DNA from 2 places in the Streptomyces sp. Je 1-4 4N24 genome. Region 2 is predicted to be linked to the other one. Evidence: riboswitches for the same ligand, from Rfam matches in the RefSeq annotation. Region 2 holds a riboswitch; the other holds the start of a gene.
What was found. A riboswitch is a leader RNA that binds a small molecule or an ion and turns the genes downstream of it on or off. The one in region 2 is predicted to bind cyclic di-AMP.

Region 1 (3,201 bases), 550 kb from region 2:
GGTAGCGGTTCGGGTCGCCGTCACGGAGCTCGATGGCCTCGAAGGCGCCGGTGGAGGCGCCGGACGGGACGGCGGCACGGCCGGTGCTGCCGTCGTCGAGGCCGACCTCGACCTCGACCGTGGGATTACCTCGCGAGTCGAGAATTTCGCGGGCTACGACGACGTCGATCGACGGCACGTTGTCTCCTTCGTGGGTGTCTGGCGTTCTGCGCATGAGCCTAACGGCCCCGGGCGCGTCCGCCTGCCCTTGGCCCGCTCCGTGGGACGAAAACAGGCCCAAAGGCCCAGTTCACGGGACGTTTGGGCACATTGTTCACTAAACGGGAAAAGTTGCTGAACAGCGCCGGTCAGCGGCCTGCCGCCCGCCGGGGCGCTCCGGGCCCGTGACCCGGGACATGAGAAACCCCGCCACGGCGCGCCGGGGGAAGGGCGTGCCGTGGCGGGGCGGTCTCACGGAGGAAGGGGGCCCGCCGCTCGGGCCCGGAGCCCCGGTGAGAAAGCGGCTCAGACGGTGAGCTGCTGACCGGGGATGATCAGGTTCGGGTTGCCGCCGATGACCGACTTGTTCGCCTTGTAGACGGACTTCCAGTCGGTGCCGTGGGCCTTGGCGATCTTTGCGAGGGTGTCGCCCGCCTTGACGGTGTAGTTGCCGTCACCCGTGGACTTGCGCTCGGCGGACCGCGAGGCACGGTCCTCGGAGGCGGACGGGGCCTTCTTGGCCTCCGGCTTGGCGGACTCCTGCTTCGGCGCGGACTTGGTCTGCGCGGAGGTGTCGACGTCGGCGGCGGGGCCACCGGCGGTCAGGTTGCCCGCACCGGCGCAGGTCCAGGCACCCGGGCCCTGGATGGCGAGGAGCTTCTCGGCGGCGGCGATCTGCTGGGCCTTGGTGGCCAGGTCGGCGCGCGGCGCGTACTGGGTGCCACCGGCGGCGGCCCAGCTGGAGTTGGAGAACTGCAGGCCACCGTAGTAGCCGTTACCGGTGTTGATCGACCAGTTGCCGCCGGACTCGCACTGGGCGACCTTGTCCCAGGTGGCGACGGAGGCGGCGGAGGCGGAGGTGGCGCCCATCAGCGGCACGGCCACGGCGGCACCGGCCACACCGGCGAGGGTGGCGACGCGGACGGCCTTGGAGGGACGACGGTGCTTGCCCTTGAAGATCAGCATGGTTCGTTCGTTTCCTCACCGACGCCTACGAGGTGAGCTGTCGGGTTCGGACTGATGAGTCGCCCGGCCGTGTGCGCAGAACGCACGTGGCTTCACCCCAAGCCGGTTGACCCGTTTTCACGGGCGGGGCCGGCACAAATCCTGGGTCCCCCGCTCCTGCCTTCGGCGCTTGCGCGTCAAGTGCCTTCGACCACCGGCAGGATTCGGCGTGTGATCGAAGGGCCCGCTTTGGCGAGCGGTCCTGACGTTAAGCAGTAATCCCCTTGGGGTTCAAACCCCACCATCTGAACCAAGTTGACCGTTTTTGATCACGGGTTGGTTACATATCCGCAGGTGAGGCCCGGTATGCCGGGGTTGAGTAACCCGGGCCCCACCACAGTCAACGAGACCCTTGTCTCACTTTCCCAAAAGAGGGCGAAGGGTGCCGAACTACCCTGCGTTCCGGCCGAGATCGAGCTGCTGGCCGGGCTGGATCAGGTCCGCGTCGGAGCCGATGACGCCCTCGTTGCGGTCGTAGAGCTCGGCCCATCCGCCGGGCAGCCGGTGGGCCGTGGCGATGGCTGACAGGCTGTCACCCGGGCGCACCGTGTAGTCGCCGTCGGCCGCCGGGCCCGTGCGGTGCGCGTCATCGCCGCGCGAGGCGTGCCGACCGCCGGAGGACCGGCCGCCGTCACCGTCACCGCCCTCCCCGTCGCCCGCCTCGCCGCGGTGCTTGCCCTTGGGCACCTCGTGCGGGGTGCCGCTGCTGTCCGTACGGCTGCCGCCGTCGGACGGGTCCGCGGAGGGGTCGTCGGACGGGTCGGCGGACTGCGACGGGTCGTCGTCCCGGTTGCCACCCCGGTCGTCGCCCTGGTCGCCGTCCCGGTCTCCGGGCGTCGCCGGGTCGGACGGCTCCGGGCTCGTGGACGAGTCGCCGGGCTCGGCGGTGTCCGAAGCGTCGGGCGAGGGCGTCTCGTCGGACGGCAGCCCGCTCGACTCATCACTGGGCTCGTCGCTGGGCTTATCACTGGGCCCGTCGCTGGGCTTGTCGCTGGACCCGTCGTTCCGTCCGGAGGAGTCCGCGCCGTCGTGGGCGTCGGAGGAACCGGGGGTGTCCCAGGGGTCGAGGGAGCCCTCGGAGTCCGAGGGGTCGGGCGCCGGGGTGCTGGTGCTGCCCGGGTCGACCTCCGGTGCCCGGCCGTCGTCGGTCAGCCCGGCGTTCACCGCACAGCTCGGCCAGGCGTCCGGCCCGCGGTCGTCGAGGATCGACTCGGCGACCGCGATCTGCTGGGAGCGGCTGGCGAGGTCGGGGCGCGACGCATAGGACGAGCCGCCGTAGTTGTCCCACATCTCCTGGGTGAGCTGCAGGCCGCCGTAGTAGCCGTTGCCCGACGCCGCGCTCCACACCCCGCCGCTCTCACACTGGGCGACCTTGTCCCAGGTCGCGGTGTCGGCGGCCTGTGCACCGCTCGCGGCGAACAGCGGCAGGGCGAGGCCTGCGCCGGTCACTCCCGCCGTGACAAAGATGGCCGGTGCCTGACGGGGTCGACGATGTCGGCCGTTCCCGGAACGCATGCGGATGCCTTTCGCGCGGCGGTTGAGTTGTTCGACGAGCTCTTCGAGCTGCTCGACGGGGCTTCCGGCCGGCCGACGCACGCGAGCGGCACCGTTACACCGGTCCCCCACATCACCGCTTCGACCGATCGAGTGAAGCCTGTCGATCGTCGGGTCGAAAGGTAGCCGGGGTCAGAGGTAGTCACAAGTCGGTGTAGTGCGGATCACGTAAAGGTCACGCAGTTGACTCTGTGTCACATCGGGCTTCGTCGCTGGTCAGGGACGCTCCGGAGTGAACTCCACCGGAAGTGAACGCAGTCCGCGCATGATGAGCCCGCCACGCCAGCGCAAATCGTCAGGTTCCGCGGCAAGCCGGATGTCCGGGAGCCGGGTCAGCAGGGTCGCCAGCGCACTCTGCCCTTCGAGGCGGGCGAGCGGCGCACCCAGGCAGTAGTGGATGCCGTGCCCGTATCCCAGATGCTGATTGTCACGCCGGGTCAGATC
Region 2 (3,201 bases):
TCGGGGCGTACCTCCAGGTGGAGGTGGGGGCCGGTGACATTGCCGGTGGCGCCGACGCGGCCGATGACATCGCCAGTGTTGACCTTGCCGGAGGTCTTCACCATCGAGGAGAGGTGGCAGAACCAGACTTCGGTGCCGTCGTCGAGGGTGAGGACGATGCGGTAGCCGTACGAACCGGCCCAGCCGGCCTGGGTGATGGTGCCGGAGTGCAGCGCCTTGACGGGAGTGCCGGTCGGCGCGGCGAAGTCCTGTCCGGTGTGGTCCGCGGCCCAGCGGTCGCCGGCCTGGCCGAAACTGGCGGTGAGCGTGTAGGAGGACACGGGGGCGATGAAGCTCTTCGCCAGTTTGGCGAGGCGTTCGGCCTCCGCCTTCTGACGGGCCGCTTCCTCGGCCTTGCGCTTGGCCTCCATCTCGGCCGCCTTCTTGGCTGCTGCGGCCTTTTCGGCCGACTTCTGGTGGGCGGCGGCTTCCGTTGCGACCTGCTGGACGGCGGCCTGTTCGGCGGTGTCGCGTGCCTCCTGCTCGGCGGCGCCCTGCTGCGCGTCAGCCTGCTGGAGGATGCGGCTGCGCAGCGCCTCACCGGCGCCCGTGCCGCCGCCCGTGTCCGCGCTCGCCTGCGTGGCCCGGGTGAGCGGCCCGGAGGCGGCAGGAGCCGCGTCGTCGGCGACAGCGGATGCGGAGTCCTCGTCGGATATCAGCTCGCCGATGCCGGGAAGCGACTTGGCGTCCGGCAGGTTTTCGGAGAGGTCGTCGGCCATCCCGCCGATGTCGGGCATCGAGATCGGCACCGGCGGACGGTCCTCGGCCGAGGCCATTCCGCCCGCGCCGACCGCCGCGATGACACCGACACCCAGGACGGTGCCGCTGCGGGCGAGTCCGCCGCCGCGCTGCTTGGCCACCCGGTGTTTGCCGCGGACGGAACGGGTGGATTCCTCGGTGGGATTCCACTCCTCCCACGGTCCGTCGCCGTCATCGGCACCGGGGCCGGGGAAGGCACCTCGGTCATCGAGCTCGTAGGCGGACGGAGACTCGGGGGCAGGCCTGTTGGACGCCACGGAGGCGCACTCCTTTCCTTCCTTCTCGCCTACCGGGTTAGCTGACGGGTTCGGAGCAGGAAGGTCTCCTACGGGCGCCCGCTGGCGGAGGGCGTCCGATTCACCCCAAGGAAGTGGTTCCCCGGTTCCCTTGGTGCAGTTCGAAGTGCTTGGGGGTGCGTGAAAAGCGCGTGCGGGATTCGGCGTCGGCGCGCGGTGCCGCCTCTTGCGACGGCTGGGACGACCGCGCTGCGTTATCGGACAGTAATAGAGATGGCGACCGAATTCCAAGCGTTCCCACGAATCCTTATCGGCTCAGCACAAGCTGTGGCATGGACTTTTTCGGCCACCACGGCCACAAAACGGGCGAGTTGACCGCCCGGCGCTAAACGATCTCGCGCGGATTGTGCACCAGTCGTTATGCGGAGGGGTGCCCCTCAATTACGGAGGGTGAGAGCAGTAACGTCGGATCATGGTCGTCAACGTCGGGAACACCGGGAACGCCGGACGTGCTGCCGGTATCGCGTGGGGAGTGGCGGAGCGGTACCGGGAGTTCTCCTGGCGGGAGGCGCGGGGCCGGTCGGACGCGCACGAGGAGCTGAGCGCGCGGATCAGCCAGGACGCGGAGCTCTGCGACCTGCTGTCGGGATCGCTGCCCGCCGGCAACAAACAGCAGCCGAATCTCCTGCTCGCCGCCGTCCGTTATCTCGACGGCCCGCACGCCGAAACGGGCCCGCGCGGTGAGGCCGCGTACGGGCGCTGGCGCGAGTGGACGATCCGGCACTGGGACGAGGTACGCACGGTGATCATGCAGCGCGCCACCCAGACCAACGAACCGGCCCGCTGCGCCACCCTGCTGCCGCTGCTCGCCCGTCTGCCGCAGCCGCTGGCGCTGCTGGAGGCCGGTACGTCCGCGGGACTGTGTCTGCACCCCGACCGCTATCGCTACCGGTACGAGGCCGACGGCGAGGACGGGGACGGCCGCCGGGCGGGCGCCCTCCGCACCGAGCTGGGGGCGCCGGAGAGCCCGCTGGAGCTCACCTGCCGTACGGGAGGGGCCGCCGACGAGCTGCCCGACCGGATGCCGGAGATCGTGTGGCGGGCCGGCATCGACCTCGACCCGCTCGACCCGGTTGCCGAACCGGATGATCTGCGCTGGCTGCAGGCGCTCGTATGGCCGGGCGACGGGGAGCGTACGGCGCGGCTGTCCGCGGCCGTCGAAGCGGTGCGGCCGGCGCCGCGGCCGCGGATGGTGCGCGGCGATCTGCTCGACGAGCTGCCCGCGCTCGCCGCCGAGGCGCCGCCCGAGGCGACGCTGGTCATCTTCCACAGCTCGGTGCTGACCTACCTCCCGCCCGCCCGCCGCGAGGAGTTCGCCCGGCTCGTACGGTCTCTGCTCGACGGACGGCCCGGCGGCGGCCACTGGATCTCCAACGAGCACCACTCCGTGTTGCCCTGGATCACCGGCCCGGCACACCACTCGCCCCGCCCGGACGACCCGCTGCTGCTGACCCTCGCGCTCGACGGGCACCCGGTCGCACTCACCGGCCCGCACGGCCAGAGCCTGCACGGCCTCCCCGGGGCGACGGACATCCCGGGGAGCTGAGCGCGGCCCCGATATCCGTACGCGCGACCTGACCTCCCATACACACGGCCCGATACCCCGTACGCGCAACACGGCCTCCCATACACACGGCCCGACCCGTACACCCAGCCCGGCCCCGGACGCGCCCCGATTCCCGTACGCGCGCCCCGATTCCCCTACGCGCGCCCCGGCTCCCGTACGCAGCGCCCACGCCCCTCCGCGGCCCCGCCCCGTAGGTCGCCCCCAGGCCCCTACGAACGCCGACGCCTACGCCCCCATCGGCCGCTGCACCGCCAGCAGCGCCATATCGTCGGCCGGCGCGCCGCCCGTATGGCGTGCGACGTCCTCGACGACGGTGTCCAGGAGGACGTCCGGGCCGGGGAAGCGGCAGCCGCGCAGTTTGCTCGACGGGTTGTAGAAGCGGCCGAGCAGGTCCCGGGCCTCGGTCACCCCGTCGGTGAAGAAGAGCAGCAGGGCCCCGGCCGGGAAGAACGTCTCGTCCGGCCGGTCCGGCCGGCTCGCCATCTCGCCCAGCCCGAGGGGCAGCGCCGGCGCCGCGGGAGCCAGCTCGCGCAGACCGCC

Region 1: linked by a shared signal. The riboswitch ahead of SLV14N_RS24420 (transglycosylase family protein) and the one ahead of SLV14N_RS21825 (M23 family metallopeptidase) in region 2 are both predicted to bind cyclic di-AMP.

What each region holds. Positions count from the first base shown of each region.
Region 1 covers NZ_CP110836.1:5,554,060-5,557,260, reverse strand. Annotated here, with positions in the region: gene eno (phosphopyruvate hydratase) at 1-214, opposite strand, end outside; gene SLV14N_RS24420 (transglycosylase family protein) at 505-1,164, opposite strand; cyclic di-AMP (ydaO/yuaA leader) riboswitch at 1,172-1,383, opposite strand; gene SLV14N_RS24415 (transglycosylase family protein) at 1,594-2,652, opposite strand; gene SLV14N_RS24410 (cytochrome P450) at 2,974-3,201, opposite strand, start outside.
Region 2 covers NZ_CP110836.1:5,000,506-5,003,706, reverse strand. Annotated here, with positions in the region: gene SLV14N_RS21825 (M23 family metallopeptidase) at 1-1,055, opposite strand, end outside; cyclic di-AMP (ydaO/yuaA leader) riboswitch at 1,067-1,221, opposite strand; gene SLV14N_RS21820 (DUF2332 domain-containing protein) at 1,507-2,640, shown strand; gene SLV14N_RS21815 (PP2C family protein-serine/threonine phosphatase) at 2,887-3,201, opposite strand, start outside.